3 regions of the Jeotgalibacillus marinus genome follow, and region 2 is predicted to be linked to each of the others. Evidence: riboswitches for the same ligand, from Rfam matches in the RefSeq annotation. Region 2 holds a riboswitch; each other region holds the start of a gene.
What was found. Region 2 has a riboswitch for S-adenosylmethionine ahead of AB1471_RS10455 (bifunctional homocysteine S-methyltransferase/methylenetetrahydrofolate reductase). Riboswitches for the same ligand answer to the same signal wherever they lie in the genome.
Positions count from the first base shown of each region.

Region 1 (7,527 bases), on a different contig from region 2:
ATTAGCTGATAAATTTGAATCTGAAATTTTCTTAAAAGGGAACGAGATCAATGTATGATTTAGTAAAAAGAATAATAGATTTTATAGCTTCTTTATTAACAATTATATTCATGTTTCCGGTTCTTTGTCTTGTTGCAGTCGTAATTAAATGTGATTCTAAAGGACCTGTCATTTTTAAGCAACAGAGACATGGAAGAAATCAAAAGCTCTTTACTATATATAAATTCAGAACTATGAGAACTGATACACCAAACGTATCAACAGAGAATCTTGGAGATCCATCTGTTTATATGACTAAAATAGGTGAATTTCTAAGGAAATCTAGCTTAGATGAACTTCCTCAACTCTTTAATATATTGAAGGGGGACATGTCGATAGTCGGACCAAGACCAGCTCTGTATAACCAATATGATTTAATTGAAATGCGTGAGAAAGTTAAGGTCAATTCCATTCGTCCTGGTCTTACAGGATATGCACAAGTTAGAGGTAGAGACTTTATTACCGATACTGAAAAAGTTGAATTTGATAGGTATTATTTTGAGAATATGAATCTCTTATTTGATATTCAAATTATTTGGTGGACTGTTAAAAGTGTATCTAAATTAGAAGGTGTAAAAATTAATTAATTTAAGAAGTTTATTAAATTAATTGAAATAAATTGAAATAAATTGAAATAAATATATTACTAAAGTCGTCAAGTTTTTCTTGAAAAACTAGTTTAAATGAACTTTCGCACCACTTTAATGCAATTTAAGAAGGGATTTCATTGCCGTCCTGTATTGTATAATCAACGTGAGTTAATCAAGTTTGGTATGAACTAAATGTCATGATAAGCAATTCCTCGCTGGTTTTGGGCGAGGTTTTGTATTTCGTTGCCCTCCAGTTGAAGAGACCAGCTCAAAAAAGTAACTTGGCTGGCCAGGATAAAATAAAATTAGAAGGGAAGAATTAATTTATTCCCAACCACTTATCTATAACCTATGTTAAGCCAACTCCCTCATTCTTATCCTCCCCAAAGCCCCCTTCCTCCACTTCTTAACCGCCGATAAACTAACACCTTCCTGCTCAGCAATTTCCACAACTGTTAACTGCTCTTGAAACGTCAGCCAAAACCATTTTTGTTGCGTGGAGGTTAGCAGCTCAGCGAATTCTTGGAGTGTATCTTGTTCTAAGTGTTTGTCTAGTTCACCATCCGTTCGCATGTCCCAGTACGCCTCTGATCGCACGATTTCTTTTTCTTTATAACGATTGTCTTTTCGCATGTAGGTCAACATGCCGCCGCGTATGCATTGGTAGGCATAGGGGGCGAATTCGCCTTGTGTTGAGTCAAACTTTTCCCATGCGCGCCATAGTGATAGCATGCCTTCTTGCACGTAGATATCGTGATCTTGTCGGATATTGAGTTTGCGGATCATGTGAAAAATCATTGGTTCAAATTGGGTGTATACTTCCTCAAACGTGTTCATGGTTATTCTCCGATTAGGAGACGCGTCGCCTGTTATTCTCGAGTGACTTTAGTGTAGCGAGAATGGTTATGGGAGACGAATGGACGTTTGCAGGAAACGGGATGGATGATTGCTTTGTTTGTGCTTAATTAGGTGGTTGAAACGAAAAACGAAGATTGTTAACTGATAAACGACAGTTTCCAAAATAAAATGGTGTGAGCGAATGGAATCAAATCCATTTGTTCACACCATTTTGTTTCATTAAATTGGAAATGGATCCCTCGGTCGATCAGGATCGATTCTTGGGAAAAATGAAAACTCATAAAACAACTGTGAGGTTCGCTTTTGTTGATTACGAAAAGATGACAAAGAGCAATTAGCCGTGATGAATTGGTTCGTACTTAAAATGATGATGGTTTTCTTTGGGTTGTCTGGGTGGGGGCGTTGATCGACCACATGAGGAGGGAAGAACCAAATGTTTTGATCATTCGTAGATGAGTGGGTAGGGAATGCATATAAATAGGTAAGTGGGTCTATGATGAGTGGTATTTTGTTGCGTATGGTCAACGTATGTCTGGCGGCTTCCAGTCGTCCCTTCATTTTACTGCCAGCTCGAAGACAACTTTCCTCCAAAAGAGCCATCACGGGCTTTTTTGAATAGTAGGTACCTTTACGATCGTAAATAACGGATTCATACTCTAAATGAAACGCTTGCTGTATGGCCATTGTAGATTGACTAATCCTGTACTCGTGATTTGCCATATAAGTCATTAACCACCCCTCCAGTCTTTGTCCCTATTATACTTTATCATTCTACAAATAAAAACAATAAAATTGAAAATTATGAATAATTTGCTTGATGGTTATAGTTATCCACAAGTACTTAAAACTTGTCCCTGTTTAATGTTGATTCTTGCAATACATAATCATGCTGAGTCTATGGGTGGGGGCCCTTTTTCTATGTTAGACACCACCACCAAGTTACGATATCATTTAATTGTTAGAACATTTAAATAGAATAAAGTTTTCCGATACCAAAACGATGAGTTTATATAAACTAACATTGGTATTTCAAGAACGAAAGGGTGAACTAGCATGTATATAGCAGGTATAGATCTTGGAGGAACTAGAGTACGTGTAGGTGTAATAGATGATGATGCGACAGTACTACACTGGGAAGAAAGAGATTCAGAGGTTGGACATGGGCCGGCTCATACTCTTTCGATCATATTCGCGATGTTAGAACGAGCAATGGAGAAGTACCCGTTCCAGCGAATTGGATTATGTGCTCCTGGACCGTTGGATCACCAGCAAGGTCTGTTGTTAGATCCGCCTAATCTTCCTAATTGGGGACATTTTCATATTACAAAGGCGCTACAAGAGCATGTTAATCTTCCAGTGTTCCTTGTGAACGATGCAAATGCATCGGCTCTTTCAGAGGCAATGAATGGGGCGGGAAAAGGGTACGAAAGTGTCTGGTTTACAACAGTTAGTACAGGAGTTGGAAGTGGTTATGTTCACCAAGGCGCTCTCATTCAAGGAGATAAAGGATGTGCTGGTGAGATTGGAAACATGATCATCGTGCCAGACGGTAGGATTCACGCGAATATGAATCCAGGTGCTTTGGAGGCCTATGCTAGTGGCACAGCCTTATCACGTGAGAGTCGAAGGCAATTCGGATGGGAAAACGGAGCACAAGAAGCGATTCAGCGGGCCATCGCAGGTGAAAAAGAAGCTGTTCAGCTAGTTGACGAAACCCTTACTTACATCGCGATCGCATTGGCGAATGTTGCGCACACGATCAATCCAGCGATTTTCGTTATGGGTGGAGGCGTGATGACTGAACACGAATACCTATTACCTATCTTGGTTGAAAAAACGAACGAGCGCGTCTACGATAGTTTAAAACATTCATTTCATTTCTCTCACGCTACACACGGTAATGAAGCGGGCGTTCTAGGTGCGGCGTTTTATGCAAAGAGTGAGGTCTACGTGGGCTAGAATTCTTTTAGCTTGGAGACGGTTTTAACCTTTAAGAACATACACGTTATTACCAAAACAAAAAATGTTGACAGTCTATTTTGTCAATGATATTATTCTGTTAATTCAATATTTTGAAACTCTTATTTAGAGAGGCAGAGGGACTGGCCCTATGAAGCCCGGCAACCTTCCAGCACTAAGTGTTGAAAAGGTGCCAATTCCAGCAAAGCAAAAAATGCTTTGAGAAATAAGAGGGGTGCGTAAATGAGCCTCTCTATCTACAAAATAGAGTGGTTTTTTTGTTTTCTATCGCACTCATTACCAATTAAATATCGTGAATGACTTCAGGTGTTGTCTTAGCTATCCAAAGCTAATTCAACTTAAAAGGGAAGTTCGGTGAGAATCCGACGCGGTCCCGCCACTGTATATGGGAGCAACCTGCACAAAGGTCACTGTCTCTTTCGTGAAAAGAGATGGGAAGGCGCAGGAAGTGAAGAACATAAGCCAGGAAACCTGCCTGTTGGAAAGACACTAGACTACGAGGATAGGGAGGTGTTATGAACGCGTTGGGACAAGACTGTCTTCACAACCTTTATTTGACCATGCGCCCATAACAATCTCTCTGAAAATGGAGAGATTTTTTTATTGGGTTCGTTTTGTATGTAATGAAAAAATGAATGGAGGAATAAAAATGACGAAAGTACTAAGTTCAACGATCGGTTATCCAAGAATCGGAGTAAAAAGAGAATGGAAAAAAGCCCTTGAGCAATTTTGGGCAGGAAAAATCACTAAATCGTCATTGTCGACAGAAATGGAGCATCTCCGCTTACACGATCTTCAGAAACAAAAAGAGATGGGAATTGACCTCATTCCAGTGGGAGATTTTAGTTTTTACGACCATGTTCTTGACACGGCAGTCATGTTTGGATTCGTACCAAAGCGTTTCCAGCATAAAGGTGGAGAAGTGCCAATCGAAACGTACTTTGACATCGCACGAGGTAACAAAGAATCGGTCGCTTCTGAAATGACGAAATGGTTTAACACAAATTATCATTACATTGTCCCAGAGCTTGAATCTAGCGAGCCAACGCTTACAGAAAATCGTCTGCTTCATTCCTTTCTTGAAGCAAAAGATAAAGTTGGAATCGTAGGGAAGCCAGTTATTCTCGGCCCAATTACTTTTTTAAAACTATCCAAAGGATACGATAAAAAGGATTTTCATAAACTACTTCAAAAACTTATTCCGCTGTACATAAACGTTTTTAAAGAGTTGGAGAACGCTGGAGCTGAATGGATACAAATTGATGAGCCAATCTTAACAACATCTATCTCAGAGGAAGAAATCAACTTATTTAAAGAAACGTATAAGAGTATACAAAAGGGAGTTCCGAGTATAAAAATTCTCCTTCAAACGTACTTTGAAGCGGTCGAACATTACACGGAGATCATTTCTCTTCCTGTTGCCGGGATCGGACTTGACTTTGTTCATGATCAAGGTGCCAATCTGGAATCTCTAAAAAAGTATGGCTTTCCTGAAGACAAATTCTTGGCTGCGGGGATCATCAATGGTCGTAACATTTGGAGGTCAGACCTGGATGGTAAACTCACACAGCTTGAGAGGATTTTATCCGTTGTTGAAAAAGACCGACTAATCGTACAACCATCCTGTAGCTTACTGCATGTCCCTGTAACCGTTACAACGGAGAAGGAGATTGATGCCGCAGTAAAAAACGCCCTCGCCTTTGCGGATGAAAAGCTTGAAGAGGCGATTGTTCTAGCAGAAGGTTTGAATAACGGAAAAAAAGCGATCGAAGCAAAAATCAAAGAGAGTGCCCGAGGAATAGAAATCCTTTGGCAGTCACCAGGTAGAAATCAAAAGAAAGTCCAAGAAGAGCTCAAAAGATGGGACGAAGTGGAGCCGAAACGAAAGACACACTACTCCATCCGCCAGCAAATACAACAAGATGTCTTTAAGCTTCCGCTGCTACCAACAACAACGATTGGCAGCCTCCCCCAAACCAAATTAATCCGGCAAGCACGGCTTAAATGGCGAAGAGGAGAATGGTCTAACGGGCAGTATGAAAAATTTATTGAAGAAAACATCTCCTACTGGATCGAGCATCAGGAGGGAATCGGCCTCGATGTACTCGTACATGGTGAATTTGAACGCAATGATATGGTCGAATATTTCGGAGAAAAGCTGGACGGGTTTGCCTTTACCAAGTACGGTTGGGTACAATCATACGGTTCTCGATGTGTGAAGCCACCTATTATTTATGGAGATATTTCATTAAAAGGATCAATGACGGTAAAGGAAATCTCATACGCTCAATCTCTCACAAAAAAACCGGTGAAAGGGATGTTGACAGGCCCTATTACAATTTTGAATTGGTCATTTGTCCGAGATGATATAAGCCGATTTGAAGTCACCAAACAAATTGCTCTGGCATTGAAAAAAGAAATTAAATTCCTTGAGGAAAATCGTATTCATATGATACAGGTTGATGAGCCAGCTTTACGAGAAGGCCTTCCACTGAAAGTCGAAAAGCAAAAGGAATATTTGAAGGAGGCAGTTCACGCCTTTAAGCTCGCCACATCCTCTGTACAGGATAACACTCAAATCCATACACATATGTGCTATTCTGATTTCGAGAAAATCATGGATACCATCGATCAATTGGATGCTGACGTCATCTCGATTGAAGCTGCCCGAAGCCATGGAGAGTTGATTTCTGCTTTCGAAGAAAAGGCATATGAAAAAGGAATCGGGTTAGGCGTATACGACATTCATAGTCCGCGAGTACCGGGAGTGGAAGAAATTAAAACCAACATCCAACGAGCATTACACGTACTTCAACCAAAAATTTTCTGGATTAATCCAGACTGCGGATTGAAAACAAGAGGAATCGAAGAAACAACCAACGCCCTTAAAAACATGGTCGAAGCAGCCCGACAAATTCGAAAGGAAACACCAAGCGAGGCACTAGTTAAGTAGTAGAAACGGATAGAAAGGGGGTTCCATATTGAACAGGCAAAGCGCTTCAGTCAATCAATCACACACGTTACAAACAAGGCTGGTCATACCGCCAGATACGAATCATATAGAGACGATTTTTGGCGGACAGGTATTATCATATATTGATGAAATAGCTGCTATTTCTGCCATGAGGCATTGCAACAAAGTTGTTGTAACAGCGTCTATCGATTCGGTTAATTTTGTCGGCGCAGCTAAAGTAGGAGATATCTTGATTTTAGAGGCTTTTGTTTCATCTACGGGAAAAACATCGATGGAAGTATATGTGAAAGTCTACTCTGAAAATTTATTAGAAAAAGTGAAAAAAGTAACCACCACCTCATTTTTAACAATGGTTGCTGTTGATGATAAAGGAACACCTACAGAAGTTCCTTTGGTGGTACCAGAAACGGAAGAGCAAAAGTGGCTTTTTCAAACTTCCCAGCAACGAAGAGAGCAACGAAAAAGGACAGTCAATCAGGATGCTCCGTTAGTCAAACATAAGTAAGTAGTACCGCTCGTAAGGATAACACCTGTAAGAGATGAGTGACATGGTACCAGCCTTCGTCAATCGACCGCAATTTGGTTGGAAAAATGGAGCAAAAGACGTGGTTCAGCTGTTATCTCCATATATAGACGGAATAAACAGGGGAAGGAAGAACCAATCCAGTTTAAGAGGATCACTCCGACAAGATCGGTGTGATCCTCTTTGATGTGCAAATATATTAACAAGTTCTTTTTTGTAGGTGTAGAAAAAAAGACAACATTTTGCAAACTGGTAATGCAGTAAAGAGATATTCCAAGAATACATAGACATACAGTAGAAGAAACATGTCAGAAAGGAAGTATTATAAGCTTAACTATAGAATTTAATAGATTGTGTTTAATTGTAAAATCAAATGCAACACCTCTCCAGACACCGATTTTTCACCCGCACCCTGCTTGTTTAAGTGTAGATACAATAGGTAAATCACCAATCGTCTTTTTATAATTCGAATTAATTTTAATTTCCAGATCTCTACATGCAGAATAACTCTGTCCGTTGCACAGCAATAACGAAAATACTCAGTTGTTATTTTCCTTCCGATT
Region 1 is NZ_JBFMIA010000002.1:24,791-32,317, reverse strand. Features, by position in the region: gene AB1471_RS03165 (glycosyltransferase family 4 protein) at 1-58, shown strand, start outside; gene AB1471_RS03160 (sugar transferase) at 51-626, shown strand; gene AB1471_RS03155 (sigma-70 family RNA polymerase sigma factor) at 984-1,466, opposite strand; gene AB1471_RS03150 (competence protein ComK) at 1,707-2,216, opposite strand; gene AB1471_RS03145 (ROK family protein) at 2,541-3,446, shown strand; SAM riboswitch class I at 3,566-3,679, shown strand; cobalamin riboswitch at 3,755-3,960, shown strand; gene metE (5-methyltetrahydropteroyltriglutamate--homocysteine S-methyltransferase) at 4,117-6,420, shown strand; gene AB1471_RS03135 (acyl-CoA thioesterase) at 6,449-6,946, shown strand.
Region 1: another riboswitch for S-adenosylmethionine. It lies ahead of metE (5-methyltetrahydropteroyltriglutamate--homocysteine S-methyltransferase); the one in region 2 lies ahead of AB1471_RS10455 (bifunctional homocysteine S-methyltransferase/methylenetetrahydrofolate reductase).

Region 2 (7,527 bases):
TCTCCAAACCCTCTTCTTGCATATCACTTGCCGTAATCACCATTTGCTGAGCAGACTTTACGAGTAATCCAGATAAACCCACAAGATCCGGTTTCTCTCGCTTAATTCCTTCTATTAATACAGTAGGCGTGACTTTGATACCAAGGTCCACAACATCATAGCCATTATTGCTTAATATGATGTCGACCAGGTTTTTTCCGATATCATGCACATCCCCTTTTACTGTTGCAAGGAGGACTTTTCCTTTAGATGAAGACATATCGGATGCATCCATATGAGGTTCAAGAAAAGCTACTGAGGCTTTCATGACCTCTGCACTTTGAAGCACTTCAGCAACGATTAACTGATTGGCATTAAAAAGACGCCCCACTTCTTTCATTCCCATCATAAGCGGTCCATTAATAATGCTTAGAGGTGCTTCGTATGCTGCTAATGCTTTTTCTAAATCAGGTAGCAACCCCTCTTTTGTCCCTTCAACGACGTAATAAGCTAGGCGTTCCTCTAGTGTCATATCAGGCATAGTAGATTTCATTTCTTTTTTCTTTCCACGATAAAATTCGGTAAAGAGTGCGAGTGATTCGTCTGTTGTATCAAACAACAGTGTTTCTGCCATCTTCACTTCTTCTGTTGAAATAGATGCGAAACGTTCTAGTTTTTCAGTATTAACTATTGCGTAATCAAGCCCTGCTCGTGTGCAGTGGTAAAGGAATACAGCGTTTAATACTTCTCGACCAACTGGCGGTAAACCAAATGACACGTTGCTAATGCCTAATGTCGTTTGCACCAATGGCAGTGCTTCTTTAATCGCTTTGATCCCTTCAACCGTTGCTTTCGCTGAACCGATGTACTGCTCATCTCCTGTTCCAACTGGAAATACAAGTGGATCAAAAATAATATCTGAAGGATTCACACCATAATCTTCTACTAAAATTTGATACGAGAGTTTGGCAATTTCAAGCTTGCGTTCTACAGATACACCCATTCCAATTTCGTCTATTGTTCCCACAACAACCGCTGCACCAAACTTTTTAACTAAAGGAATAACGGCATCAAATCGCTCAAGACCATCTTCTAAATTGATCGAGTTAATAATCGCTTTCCCTTGTGAATATTTAAGCGCTTTTTCAATAACCGCTTCATCCGTTGAATCAATCACGAGTGGAACTTTCACTTTTTTCACGACTTCCTGAATAAATTGTTCCATATCATCTAGTTCTTCACGGTCAGGATCGGCTAAACAAATATCGATGACATGTGCGCCCCCTTTTACTTGTGCACGAGCAATTTCAGACGCTTCTTCTATCTTTCCTTCAGCGATTAATCGTTTAAATTTACGCGAGCCAATCACATTTGTGCGCTCGCCAATCATAAGGGGACGCATGGATGGATCGTCATACACAAGGGGTTCAATTCCTGACACGGTGTGTACTTGCTTTTTCACGATCTGTCTAGGTTTAAATTTCTTCATTGATTCGGCTAATGATTTGATATGAGCTGGCGTCGTACCACAACACCCGCCAACAATATTTAGCCAGCCTTTTTCTGCAAAGCCTACAAGCTTCTTGGATAATGAGTCGGCTGTTTCATGATATTGTCCCTCTTCATCAGGCAATCCCGCATTCGGATAACAGCTAACGTACGAGTTGCTTAAATCGGAAAGTGATCGTATATGATCTTGCATAAATTCAGGACCCGTTGCACAGTTCAGTCCGACGGAAACTGGGTTCATGTGCTCAACACTTATATAAAATGCTTCGATTGTTTGTCCAGCAAGTGTCGTACCCATTGGTTCAATCGTTCCTGAAATCATGATGTGAAGCTCTTTACCTGTTCGTTCATATGCTTCTTGAATACCTAAAAAAGCACATTTAACGTTTAAAAGGTCCTGACTTGTCTCAACAAGTAACAAGTCTGCTCCACCGTCAATCAACCCTCTCGCTTGTTCAGCGTAAGAAGATGTTAGCGCCTCAAAGGTTGTTCCCCCTGTAACGCTAAGTGTTTTCGTCGTTGGACCCATAGACCCAGCGACAAATCTTGGTTGAACAGCTGTTGACCATTTAACTGCGGAGCGTTTGGCAATTTCAGCACCAAGTTTGCTTAATTCATACGCGTCTTGCCCAATATCGTACTCTTCAAGCACCACACTCATGCTTCCGAAAGTATTTGTACAAACAATGTCTGCTCCTGCCGCAAAATAAACATCGTGGATTTGTTCAATTAAATTAGGTGCCGTTCGGTTCAAATTTTCATTACAGCCTTCTAGTTCTTCTCCACCAAAATCATCAGTACTCAGCTGAGCTTCTTGAAGCATCGTGCCCATTGCTCCATCCATAATGAGGATTTTTTTCTCTAGTTGTTTAATGAATAACGTTGGACACATTCGAAATCCCTCCAGCTCTTTTGGCAGCTTGTTCATTTGCGTATCTTGTTAATTCAACCGTGGTCTCATAGCGCATAAATGGTGTAATTAAGTAAATGCCGTTAAACAACTCGAGCGCTGCATCAATCAATGCTTTTGTGATCAAGATGCCTTCTTGAGCTGATTTTTCTTTATCATCAGATACTTTTAACATACGTTCACGAACCTCATCTGATAGCTTAATCCCTGGAACTTCATGATGTAAAAACTCTGCATTTCGACTACTCGTGAGTGGCATAAGTCCAATGTACATTGGTTTTTCAATGTGTTTTGTATGGTCATACACATCCAATAGCTTTTCTTGTGAAAAGACAGGCTGACTCATAAAATAATCTGCTCCAGCTGCAATCTTTTTCTCCATACGCACCACAGCACGTTCGACACTTCGTACGTGAGGATTAAATGCAGCGCCGATTGAAAAGGAAGTTGATTCTCCTAAATCTTTACCAGACATTGAAATGCCTCGATTTAACTGTTGGATCATTTCAATCAATTCAAATGAAGACACATCGTACACAGATGTTGCTCCAGGGAAATCCCCAACCTTTGTCGGATCACCTGTTACCGCTAAAATATCGTGCAACCCAAGCGTATGGAGCCCCATTAAATGAGACTGGAGACCAATTAAATTACGGTCTCTACACGTAATATGAACAAGTGGCCTTGCGCCAACTTCTTGCTTGATCAGGTGACCAAGAGACTCATTTGATACACGTGGACTAGCGAGAGAATTGTCCGCTAGTGTAATCGCATCAGCCCCCGCGTCCTTCAGTGCTTTTGCCCCTCTCATAAAAGCATCTGTGTTCAGTTTTTTTGGGGGATCTAACTCAACTACAACAGATGGTCGAGATAAAACAATGGATTGCAAAGGCTCAGGAATCACACGTGACTGCGATCGTACTTCAATTTTTGGTTTAGGAACGATGATCTGCTTTTCTTCTATCGGAACAGCTCCTTCTAACGCTTGAGAAAATGCGCGAATATGATCGGGCGTCGTGCCACAACAACCTCCAAGCAAACGAATGCCTTGTGCTTGAAAAGACTTTGCGCACTCTCCAAAATAATCTGCATTGTTGTTATATTGAAGCGCTCCATCAGAATAGGACGGAAGACTTGCATTAGGATACGAAGATAAAAAAGCGTGTTTGGGCAGTGGCACCCTTTCTAACGTTCTAAGCATATGAAATGGACCTTGGCGACAATTGATTCCAACAACATCGGCACCAACATTTTCTAATCTTTTCAAAGCCTCCGTAATCGGTGTACCGTCTTGAAGCACTCCAACTTCTTGAAGAGACACTTGTGCAACGATTGGAAGATCCGTTTCCTTGCGAGCAATTTGTACAAGTGTAGACAGCTCTGCTAAATCATAATAGGTTTCAAATAACAACCCATCCACGCCCTCTAAAAGCAAACAATAGAGCTGTTCTCGAAACGTACGTTTAATTTCATCTAATTCAATGAATTGTGGGCGAATACCGCGTATACCGCCAATCGTACCAAGAATATGCGTACCTTCAGTAGCAGCGGCTTTCGCATTTCTAACAGCGGCACTATTGATTTCTTTCACCTGATCCTGTAGACCGTATCGTTCCAGCTTGTGATAGTTGCCACCATATGTATTCGTTTGAATTACATCTGCTCCTGCATTGATATAAGCTGTGTGAATGCGTTGGATATGTTCTGCTTGAGAAATGTTTAACTCTTCAAAACATTGATCCGTGCCGTATGAATAGAGCAGCGTTCCCATCGCTCCATCTGCAATTAAGATTTTTTCCTGAAGCGCATCCAAAAAGTTCATGTCTATTCCCCTCTCTTATTTTTGTATTGCACTCCAATGTGGAGCCAGCTCGTTTTGTAGCTATTTGCTTAAAACTATTTCTGGAACTTTAGCGGGTTCTTCCCTTCATATGAAAAAGGATTACTTACATTTAAACCGACAAGTCTTTTTTAAATCTGTATGCAAAAAGGCCTTCTTATTTATCATTAAGAAGACCTGTACGTATAAGCTGACAACTCTCCTTATCTTCCTTGCACGCAAACAAATGTTTACAGGCAAGATGGAGTTAGCACCTTTTCAAATACTTTTAAAAAAAGATTGAAGGTTGCTGAGGTTTCGCAGGGCCTTGTCCCTCCACCTCTCTCGATAAGAATACAAACTATTTATTCAATTAAGATTACTCTACTAAAAATACACAATAGCGTCAATACTCAAAAATAAAAAAATTCTACGCCTACTCTGTAATTCCTGACAGCCACTATTCCACTTCATTATCATCGAATACATCCACTAGTAATCACTTGAGGTGTGTTTTCGAAGTTTGTTAGCTGTTTATCTAAGCTCATGACCTGTTTATCGAAGCTTGCATCCACTTTATCAGCTGTTCATGATAATTGAACTACCTTTTCAAAAAAAAACGTTCTCAACACGCGAGAACGTTTTTTCTTTCACCCTGCAAGTACCTTTTGGGAATAGTATTTTTTACTATGGACAGGTCGTGTGATTTAATAGCAAGTCCCCACAATAAAACCACGATTAAGATTGGGGTGACCTGAATGCTCCAACTTTTTTCACACATCATTACACCCCTTGCTTTTCAAATCGATGCAGTTTACGATTTTCGCCGATAACAATCAACATATCATCTTTTAAAATCTTGTCTTCACCAGTCGGCGAAACGATCATGTCGTGCGATCGGTATATGCCAACAATATTACAACCAAATCGCTTTCTTACATTTAAGGTTGCAAGCGTCTTGCCAATTATTTTTGGTGTAGCTTTTATTTCAACCATCGAATGTTCATCTGTAAGCTCAACATAATCAATTAAATGTTCAGAGGTTATACGGTGTGCAATTCTTTTAGCCATATCTTTTTCTGGTCGGATTACTCGCGTTGCACCAATTTTCTCGAGCACCTTTTGATGATAAAGGCTTGATGCTTTCACCCAAATTTCTTTTACGTCTAGGTCTGTAAGAATAAGCGTTGTTAAAATACTTGCCTCAATGTTTTCTCCAAAAGACACAACGACTAAATCAAAATTTCGTATCCCCTCTTGTATCAGGAGTTGCTCATCTTGTGCGTCTCCACGGATAACATGAGTAGCAATGTCGCTGAACCGATCCACTAGCTCTGGGTCACGGTCCATCGCAAACACTTCCGCTCCAATATGATGAAATTCTTCAACTAAATGACCACCAAAGCTTCCTAATCCTAATACAGCAACTTGTTTTTTCACGTTGATCCATCCTTTTCTATAACACGCGTTCTAAAGCACTACTATTCTTAACTAATGTATGAGTAGAAAACAAAAGCGCAAACGGCTTATTCAGGCAAGCATAAGACGCACAACACAAGTAGACGAATTTTGTTTACTTGATTGTGTGACCGACTCGAGAAACTGACCGCTAGAGCACAATGATGAATTTTCACATATTTAGTTATCAGCATTTATTTAAAATATTATTTCCTAAATAACAAAAAAACTACTTACCGACTAGAAAAATTCTTCTCGAATTTTCCTGAGTTGATGTCATGAACAAACTATAACGAAATATAATTCCTATATAACATTTTAATATGACTCTTCTTCCGGACTCGTAGATGATTTTCTCTTCTTTTTATTAGCCATTGTATTCACCAGTAAACTAAAAAGATAAACCCCATGAAAAGAATATTTTTAAACACACAAAAAAATTTTAAAAAATGTACGAAAGTTATGGTTTCTGACGCTGTAAGAATTACGACAAGTAAAATCATTGAAGTTATAAGAGAGAAATATATTTTAAATTGATTTTAAAAAATTAATACAAATCCAATCAGTACAAAAATCTGAAACCACTTTTCAAATATTAGTTTCCCCTTTTCTTCATTCATATCCACACGAAACTTTAAGAAAATTCTGAAATATCTTAAAAAGGAGAATGATGTAAAGTGGATCTCGCTTTCGAAAAAACGAAATTTAGCGACTTTGAATCTCACTATGAAAGCTATAATACTCCCCTTAAGCCTAAGAGTAAAGGGGAATGGAAAAAAATAATGTAAAGTCTTTTCTGCGTTTCTATCAGGTAAGGAAAACTCAATTGCATTTTTAGATACTAATAAGATTGAACCTAATGGAATAACTGCTCCAATAATTTTTAGTGTAGTAAATAAAAAACAGATAATTATATTTGTGAATGCATAGAAATAAGTATAACTAAGAACAAGAACTGTCACCACAGCAACCAGTTTGATACTACTCTACCTTCGCCTTGTTGCATAAAGGTCCTTCAATAACAAACCCAATCAACATCCATTTTTTTCAGAAATCATCATTCTATATATGACAAAAAATCCAAAAAATGAAACTTCGCCTTGATTCGTGCGTATAGGATTAGAAGTAGACCTTTAAAAGGATCAGGAGGTAAGCGATGAAAACACGGTCCATTTATTTGCTTTTAACCAATACTAAAACCCTTTTCACACGCTGCATTAAATATTTCACGCAGGCTGAATACAATCATGTTTCGATTGCTTTTGATTCAGAACTAAATGAACTATATTCTTTTGGACGAAAAAGTATGGTGTGTCCGCTATTTTCAGGTTTCGTTCAAGAAAATATTCAAAACGGCATTTATAAACTAAAAAGTAATACCTCTTGTTTACTGATGAAGCTAAGCGTGACGAAAAAAGAGTGGCGATCCATTCGTCAAGCAGTCGATCATTTTATATCAAATAAGAATCTATATAAATACAACTTAATTGGCTTGGTTGGATTTTTAATAAATCGAGAAATAAATCGAAGCAACGCTTTTTTCTGTTCTCAATTCGTGGCGACTGTTTTAAAAAATGTAGAAGACCCGACCAACGCACGAAAGCCTGGATTAACCGCACCGCACGATTTTTTGGCTATTCCTAACAAACACATCGTATATGAAGGATTGCTTCGAAATTATCGACAGAAAAAATGCATAATGCTCGCAGAATAAAGGATTCCCCCCTTCTCTGCGAACATCATGCTTTTTTATTCCTTCTTATCTAGTTGCCATTCACCGCGATAAATCGTCACAGGTTCAAGCTCAATCCCAAGCTGTTTCGCAAATCGCTTTACTTGTTTTTCTTCATAA
Region 2 is NZ_JBFMIA010000008.1:84,000-91,526, reverse strand. Features, by position in the region: gene metH (methionine synthase) at 1-2,380, opposite strand, end outside; gene AB1471_RS10455 (bifunctional homocysteine S-methyltransferase/methylenetetrahydrofolate reductase) at 2,358-4,220, opposite strand; SAM riboswitch class I at 4,439-4,572, opposite strand; gene AB1471_RS10450 (potassium channel family protein) at 5,001-5,657, opposite strand; gene AB1471_RS10445 (hypothetical protein) at 6,832-7,389, shown strand; gene AB1471_RS10440 (DEAD/DEAH box helicase) at 7,425-7,527, opposite strand, start outside.

Region 3 (7,527 bases), on a different contig from region 2:
CCACTTTAATCCAGTAGCGGCAGTACCAAGCGCCATTTTCAGTATATGGCACAATGTCTCAGGAACACTTGTTGTAACGTTTTGGAGTAGAAAAAATTAGCATAATGATTGATTTTCGTTCGCTCATTTTGGCACGGGGTTTTTAATCATATACGACTAGAAGACGACCGATCATTGAACCAGGGTGGGTGCTAGAGGGTTGTTTTGTTACGTCGTTGTACATAAAGGGTATTAATATTAGTATTAAATACACATAGAATGATAATCTTACACCAGAACCATAAAAAAGCTATGCTCCACGGCAAGGAGGAAAGATAAACAAATAACTATCTATCTTCTACTTGCCTTTGTCACTGCTTCTTGTGTTATTTCGTCCTCGTCCTTCAATTCTCCAGGCTTACATCATAAAACAGAAAGTACATATCTAATTGTTCAGCGCTCGGAAAATCTTCTTCTTTTTTAGGTAGTTCATTCATGTTTCTACATTATTCTTATAGTATTTACCCCAGTGTGGTTGTGTGCCGTCAATATCTTTAAATCCATATACTTCAGAAAGTTCCCACGTACTATATACTCCACCTGTTTTTGAAGCTATTTTAGGATCTGAAGCAAGACATTTTATTGCTTCACCAATATAAGATGGGGTTTCAGAAGCAATAAAATGCGGATCATCTTTAGCTCCCTCTTTCCAATTTTCTTCTGTTACTCCAAAATATTCGAGCATTGCTTCTGATCTTAAAAACCCTGGGGTAACTGCAATTGCAGTTATATTAAAATCTTTTAAGTCCTGTGCCATTGCTTGAGCCATGTGTATATTCGATATTTTCGCAAGACTATAATAGAAGTTCCCACGAGGTTTATAATCTACACCATCAGTAATTTCAATAATGAGACCTTTCTTATTTTCTCTAAATAAAGGAATACTATAATGAGCAGTAACTATATGTGATTGGACAGCTTGTTTTTGAATTTGCAGCCCGTTATTTAAATCGTGAGTTCCTATTGGTTTCCCCCATTCAGTAAGAGGGTCCCCACCCCAAATATCATTTACTAAAATATCAAGTCGACCATGTTCCTTTTTTATTTTATCAAATAAACTTATTACATCTGATTCAACCGTATGATCTACTTTTACAGGTATTCCAGTTCCACCAGCTTTAGTTACTAATTCTGCTGTCTCTTCAATCGTTTCTTTACGCCCCATTGGTGACTGATTACTATTAGTCGTTCTTCCAGTAACATATACTGTTGCACCAGCTTCACCTAATTTAACTGAAATACCCCGACCAGCTCCACGAGTTCCGCCCGCAACTACAGCTATTTTCCCTTTTAAAGCAATTTCTCTGGACATATTAAGTCTCCTTCTTCTCTCTAGAATGTACTTTATTGATAAAGTAATAAAGTATGTATTATACTACCCCTAAAACATGACAACGATTGACGGTTAAAACAAGAAAGGTGAGAAATATGTCAAAAGCAAAACGTTTATTAGACATACTCATGTTTGTTAAGACGAAAAGAAAATTTACAGCTCAAGAATTAGCTGATGAATTTGAAATATCAGTACGAACCATTCATCGATATTTGTTAGATTTAAGTGATATGGGTCTACCGATTTATGCTGAACAGGGGAGACATGGTGGATATACCGTTTTAGAAAATAGGATGCTTCCTCCTATTTTATTTACAGAAGAAGAGGCTGTTTCGATCTTTTTTGCTTTTCAGTCTTTAAGCTACTATCGTTCGCTTCCTTTTGATACAGAAATTAGCGCTGTCGCACATAAATTATATAATTCGCTTTCAAACGATGCGAAAATAAAAGTAGATAAAATGCGTTCTTATATATCTTTTTGGAACCCAAAAAGAAGTATAGATACCCCTTATCTAAATGATTTGTTAGAAGCGTCTATGTTAAATAAAAATTTATCTATTCAGTATGACTCTAAATCTGGAATTACAACAAAATATATACGCCCAATTGGTATATATGCACATGATGGATTATGGTACCTTCCAGCTTATGATTACAATAAACAAAAAATATTACTATTTCGTGCAGATCGTGTTCTTTCTATACAATTAAAAGAAACAAATGAAGAGGAATTTATGAATTTAGAAGAATGGTTTGATTCGACTGAAGTAACAAATCCTATTCGTTTGTATGCTCTACTAACAAGAGAAGGGGTACGTCAATGTAAAAGTGTTCCTTGGCTAGAAGGCTGTGTAGAAACGAAGGAAGATGGAACTGGCTATATTGATTCACCCATAGAAGAAAACGAGATTTCTTTTATCACTCCACTATTTTATAGGCTAGGAACAGACGTACAGATAAAGGAGCCCAAGTATTTAATAGACAGAATGCGTCTACAAGCAAAAGAGATATTGAAAATGTATCCTGAATAAAAAAAGTATAGTTACCTCTTTATTCATTGATCGTTTCGAACGGATTCAGATGATGTGATCTCAAAAGTTATCGAGTAAAAGCGACGCCTCTTCTCATACCATCTCCCACATTGTGTAGCGGGAGGTGGTTTTTTTATTCGAAAAAATCCATCATTTTCACATGTTCTCTTGATTATTTTCCCAAGTTGTTGTAAAGTATAAAACAACAAATAATTCTGAATATAACAAAATAGCATACAACTTATCTAGAGAGGTTGAGGGACTGGCCCTTTGACACCTCAGCAACCAGCCGCATTTGGCACGGTGCTAATTCCAGCAGGTTATAAAAACTGAGTGATAAGGAGAACCACGAATGCCTATTCGGACCTTCTTCTTATGAGAAGGTCCTTTTTCGTTTTTTTTGAAAATACGTTTTTGTTTGCTAAATACTTTATTGAACGAAAGCGATCTTACAACGATTTTTTGATGATCGAGGAGGAAGTGCTGATGAGTTACCATCTAGAAACGCAATTTGCACAATTAGGGAATCGTAGTGAACAAACGACTGGGACAGTTAATCCGCCTGTTTATTTTTCGACGGCTTATCGCCATGATGGAATTGGTGAATCGACTGGTTATGATTATACACGGACGAAAAATCCGACTCGTGCTGTTTTAGAGGAGGGGATCGCGAAGCTTGAGCAAGGGGATGAAGGGTTTGCGACTAGTTCTGGGATGGCAGCGATTCAACTTGTGTTGTCTCTATTTAAACATGGAGATGTGCTCCTCGCATCAGATGATATTTATGGTGGAACGTATCGTTTACTCGAGCATTATGAAGAAGCATATGGCATTCAAACAAGGTATGTTGATACGAATGATATCGACCAACTAACTGAATCGATATGTGAGAATACACGAGCCATTTTTGTTGAAACACCGACAAACCCATTGATGCACATGTCAGATATCAAAGCGGTCGCGGGTCTTGCAAGGGATCACCACTTATTGACGATTGTAGATAATACATTTTTAACCCCTTACCTACAAAAGCCATTAACGTTGGGTGCAGACATCGTCATTCATAGTGCAACGAAATATATTGGGGGCCACAATGATGTGTTAGCTGGTTTGGTTGTAGCGAAAGGGACGGAGACATGTGAACGCCTATTGACCTTTCATAAAGGGGCAGGGGCTGTTTTAGGGCCGATTGATTGTTGGCTTTTAGTGAGGGGTCTCAAGACGTTATCACTTAGAATGGATCGTCATCAAGAAAATGCAAAACAGGTCACAGCGTTTTTAGCGGAACAGGCTGGCATTACAGATGTGTTGTATCCAGGAATTGGTGGCATGGTGTCATTTCGCTTAGAAAAGGAAGAGTGGATTGACCCATTTTTACGGTCATTACAGCTGATTACATTTGCTGAAAGTTTAGGTGGGATCGAGAGCTTTGTTACGTACCCAGCGACTCAAACACATGCGGACATTCCGGTAGATGAAAGGCATAAACGAGGAGTTTGTGATCGCTTATTGAGATTTTCGGTTGGCATTGAGCATATCGATGATCTTACACAAGATTTGGCACGAGCACTTGCCATCGTGCAAAAAAAGGAAACAGTGATATGACAAACCATGAGTTTGAAACGAAATTGCTACATCAGCCACAATTTCGGGATAAACAAACAGGAGCTGTAAACGTTCCGCTATATTATTCATCCACTTATCATCAAGAATCTATCGATGAATTTGGACAATTTGACTACAGTCGTTCAGGAAATCCAACAAGGCAGGCACTTGAAGAAGCAATTGCTGAGCTTGAAGGTGGATCACGAGGGTTTGCTTTTGCATCGGGAATGGCGGCCATTTCATCAGCGTTTATGCTGTTATCAGCTGGTGATCACGTGCTCGTCTCAAAAGACGTGTATGGCGGTGCATTTCGTGTGATCACAGAGGTGTTGACTCAATTCGGTATTGATCACACTTTTATTGATATGACCGATATGGATGAAACAGCGCGAAATGTTCGTCCGAACACCAAAGTAATCTATATAGAAACACCGTCAAATCCTTGCTTGAATATTACAGATATTGAAGGAGTTGCAAAGATTGCAAAAGCAAATGGGTGCTTAACGTTTGTGGATAATACGTTCATGACTCCCTTACTTCAAAAACCGCTTGATTTAGGGGCAGACCTTGTATTGCATAGTGCAACTAAGTTTTTGTCCGGTCATAGTGATGTGGTGGCAGGTCTCGCGGTAGCAAAAGATGAAGCTCTTGGTAAACGGATGGCATTCATTCAAAATTCATGCGGAACGATTTTAGGTGTGCAAGATTGTTGGTTACTTCTTAGAGGAATGAAAACGTTGAGTGTCCGATTAAAGCAGTCATCTGAATCAGCAAGGGAAATAGCTCAGTACCTCCATCATCATCCAGCAATTGAAGAAGTGTATTATCCAGGTTTTTCGTTCCATGCAGGATACCCGATCCATAAGCGTCAAGCAACAGGAGCGGGCGCAGTCGTATCATTCCGCTTGGCATCAAAGAATTGTGCAAGAATTTTTGTGAATCGCATGAAAATACCTGTATTTGCCGTCAGCCTCGGTGCAGTTGAATCTATTTTATCTTATCCTGCTACCATGTCTCATGCGGCAATGCCAGTGGTTGAACGAGAAAAAAGAGGCATTACTGACGGGCTTTTACGTTTATCCGTTGGGTTAGAACACGTGGATGATCTACTAGCAGATATTAAACAAGCACTCGTAGCTGTGCAACAAAGTAGGCCAGTTATACATCGTTGAAGACGCTCATAGTTCACTGCCACTTGCGAAAAGATTCGCAGGTGGTGTTTTTTTATGGTGCAAATGATAGGTCAAATGACATCATACGCGGATAAACTAATTGCAAACACGGATAAACATGTAGTAAGCGCGGATAACCACTTAATAAACGCGGATAAAAAATTTTACTACGTCACCAGTTGGCAGATATGTTCAACATCAAGCTGATAACAAAATATGCTAGTATTACCATACAATATAATTTATACTATTAAAGAACAATTAGAGAGTTTTAAAATATATTATTTTTTAAGGGAGAAGGATATTTTATGAAAAAAATTACCTCTTTATTAGTACTAGCATTATTACTAGTACTTAGCGCATGTGGTGCAGATGAATCGAAAGAAGCTGATGACCAAAATGATCAGGGAACTTCGGAAACAAACCAATCCTCTAATAATGAAGACGATAATGAATCAGAGGAGGATTTAGATTTAGATGAGCTAGATATGGATAATCTAACTGAAGAAGACTGGGAAAATCTCCATCTATCAAAAAAACAATTTGATCAACTACTAGATTATTTTACTGAACCAGATGGTGAAGACGGGGAAGTAGTTTTTAATACAGTTGAGATGACTAATGATAAAGAGATTGTCATGACGGTAAATAACTCAGACGGAGAGTCTTTGGAAAATTCTATAACAGTTTTAATGGGTGAGATTGTTAGACAATTCTATAACCGCTCTGACTATTATAAAAACGAAGAACCTACAATAAAAATTGTTGATTTATCTGGATTTGTAATATCAGAAACTGATGAACCAATTGACTTTGACTTTGAAGAGTAACGATTTAGAGAAATTTGACACCACTTGCGAAACGATTCGCGGGTGGTGTTTTTTTATGCTGTAAATGATAGGCCAAAGGACATCATGCGCGGATAAAAATTTCACTTGCCATTTTTAAGAAAATATAATACACTACATTACAACACTAATGCACTATGTTGGATAGGGGGTGTGGCGTTGATTCTCAATACCGATGGGACCAAACCAATTTATGTTCAAATCGCAGAATGGATTGAAAGGGAGATACTTCAGGGGGACTTTAAGCCAGATGATAAAGTTTATTCGCAATACCAGTTGGCAGATATGTTCAACATCAATCCAGCAACAGCAGGAAAAGGATTAACCATGCTAGTCGATGAACAAATTTTATATAAAAAGCGGGGGTTAGGAATGTTTGTATCAGACGAAGCACATAACATGATCAGACACAAACGAATCAACCATACATTAAAGAAATTAGTCCAAGAAATTGTAGAGGAAGCGGCTCATTTACAAGTAGGCGAAAAAGAATTATTCACGATGATACAAGAAGCTGGAGGCAATCGAGAGGGGGGGGAAGGATGAATGTTATTGAATGCAATCAATTAACGAAAACATACGGTCGTTTCAATGCCTTGATTAATCTTTCTTTTACGATCAAAGAAAATACAATTACAGGAATTATTGGCCGAAATGGTGCTGGTAAAACGACACTTCTTAAAATTCTCGCAGGATTTTTTCGCGAAACGAAAGGCGAAGTAAAGGTATTTGAAGAAAAACCGTTTAATAGCTTGCTTGTTTCAGCAAACAGTATTTATATCGACGAATATATGAATTACCCGACTTCTCTTACACTTGTGGATATCCTGCATCAAAATAGCCGTTTTTATGAAAAGTGGAATGCGCAGTTAGCAAATCGACTGTTTGACTATTTCTCGTTGCAGCCAAAACAGCACTACAATCGTTTATCAAAAGGTCAAAAAAATACGTTCAACGCGATCGTTGGGCTTTCCTCTCGCTGTGCCCTAACTATATTCGATGAACCAACAACTGGTATGGATGCTTCAGTTCGAAAAGACTTTTATCGTGCGCTGTTAAAAGATTATCTTGAACATCCACGAACCATTTTAATCTCCAGTCATCATCTGGATGAAATTGATGACTTAATTGAAGAAGTGTTGTTGATCAAAAATGGAGAAAAGCACCTGCATAAGCCTGTAGAAGAATTGAAGGAGTATGCGATTGGGGTGCAAGGACCCGAAGCTGCCATCACGCAATGGACAGCAGAACAACAAGTCATTCATTGTCGTTCTTTGTCTCCAGGGACATCCTACGCCGTGGTTGAAAATCATTTCTCCGCTGCTCTTAAAGCAGAGGCTACTCGAATGGGCCTTCACTTTTCTCCTGTCACAGCAAGTGATGTATGTGTCTATCTGACGCATCAGAACAAGGGAGGAATTGATGATGTCTTTAACAAGTATTAGACTGCGTGAGTTGGTTTGGAGACAGTATGTTTACAAATTAACTTCGAATACAGT
Region 3 is NZ_JBFMIA010000013.1:2,704-10,230, reverse strand. Features, by position in the region: gene AB1471_RS12630 (bile acid:sodium symporter family protein) at 1-100, shown strand, start outside; gene AB1471_RS12625 (SDR family oxidoreductase) at 473-1,351, opposite strand; gene AB1471_RS12620 (helix-turn-helix transcriptional regulator) at 1,468-2,403, shown strand; SAM riboswitch class I at 2,642-2,746, shown strand; gene AB1471_RS12615 (methionine biosynthesis PLP-dependent protein) at 2,890-4,008, shown strand; gene metC (cystathionine beta-lyase) at 4,005-5,180, shown strand; gene AB1471_RS12605 (hypothetical protein) at 5,489-6,010, shown strand; gene AB1471_RS12600 (GntR family transcriptional regulator) at 6,188-6,574, shown strand; gene AB1471_RS12595 (ABC transporter ATP-binding protein) at 6,571-7,473, shown strand; gene AB1471_RS12590 (hypothetical protein) at 7,454-7,527, shown strand, end outside.
Region 3: another riboswitch for S-adenosylmethionine. It lies ahead of AB1471_RS12615 (methionine biosynthesis PLP-dependent protein); the one in region 2 lies ahead of AB1471_RS10455 (bifunctional homocysteine S-methyltransferase/methylenetetrahydrofolate reductase).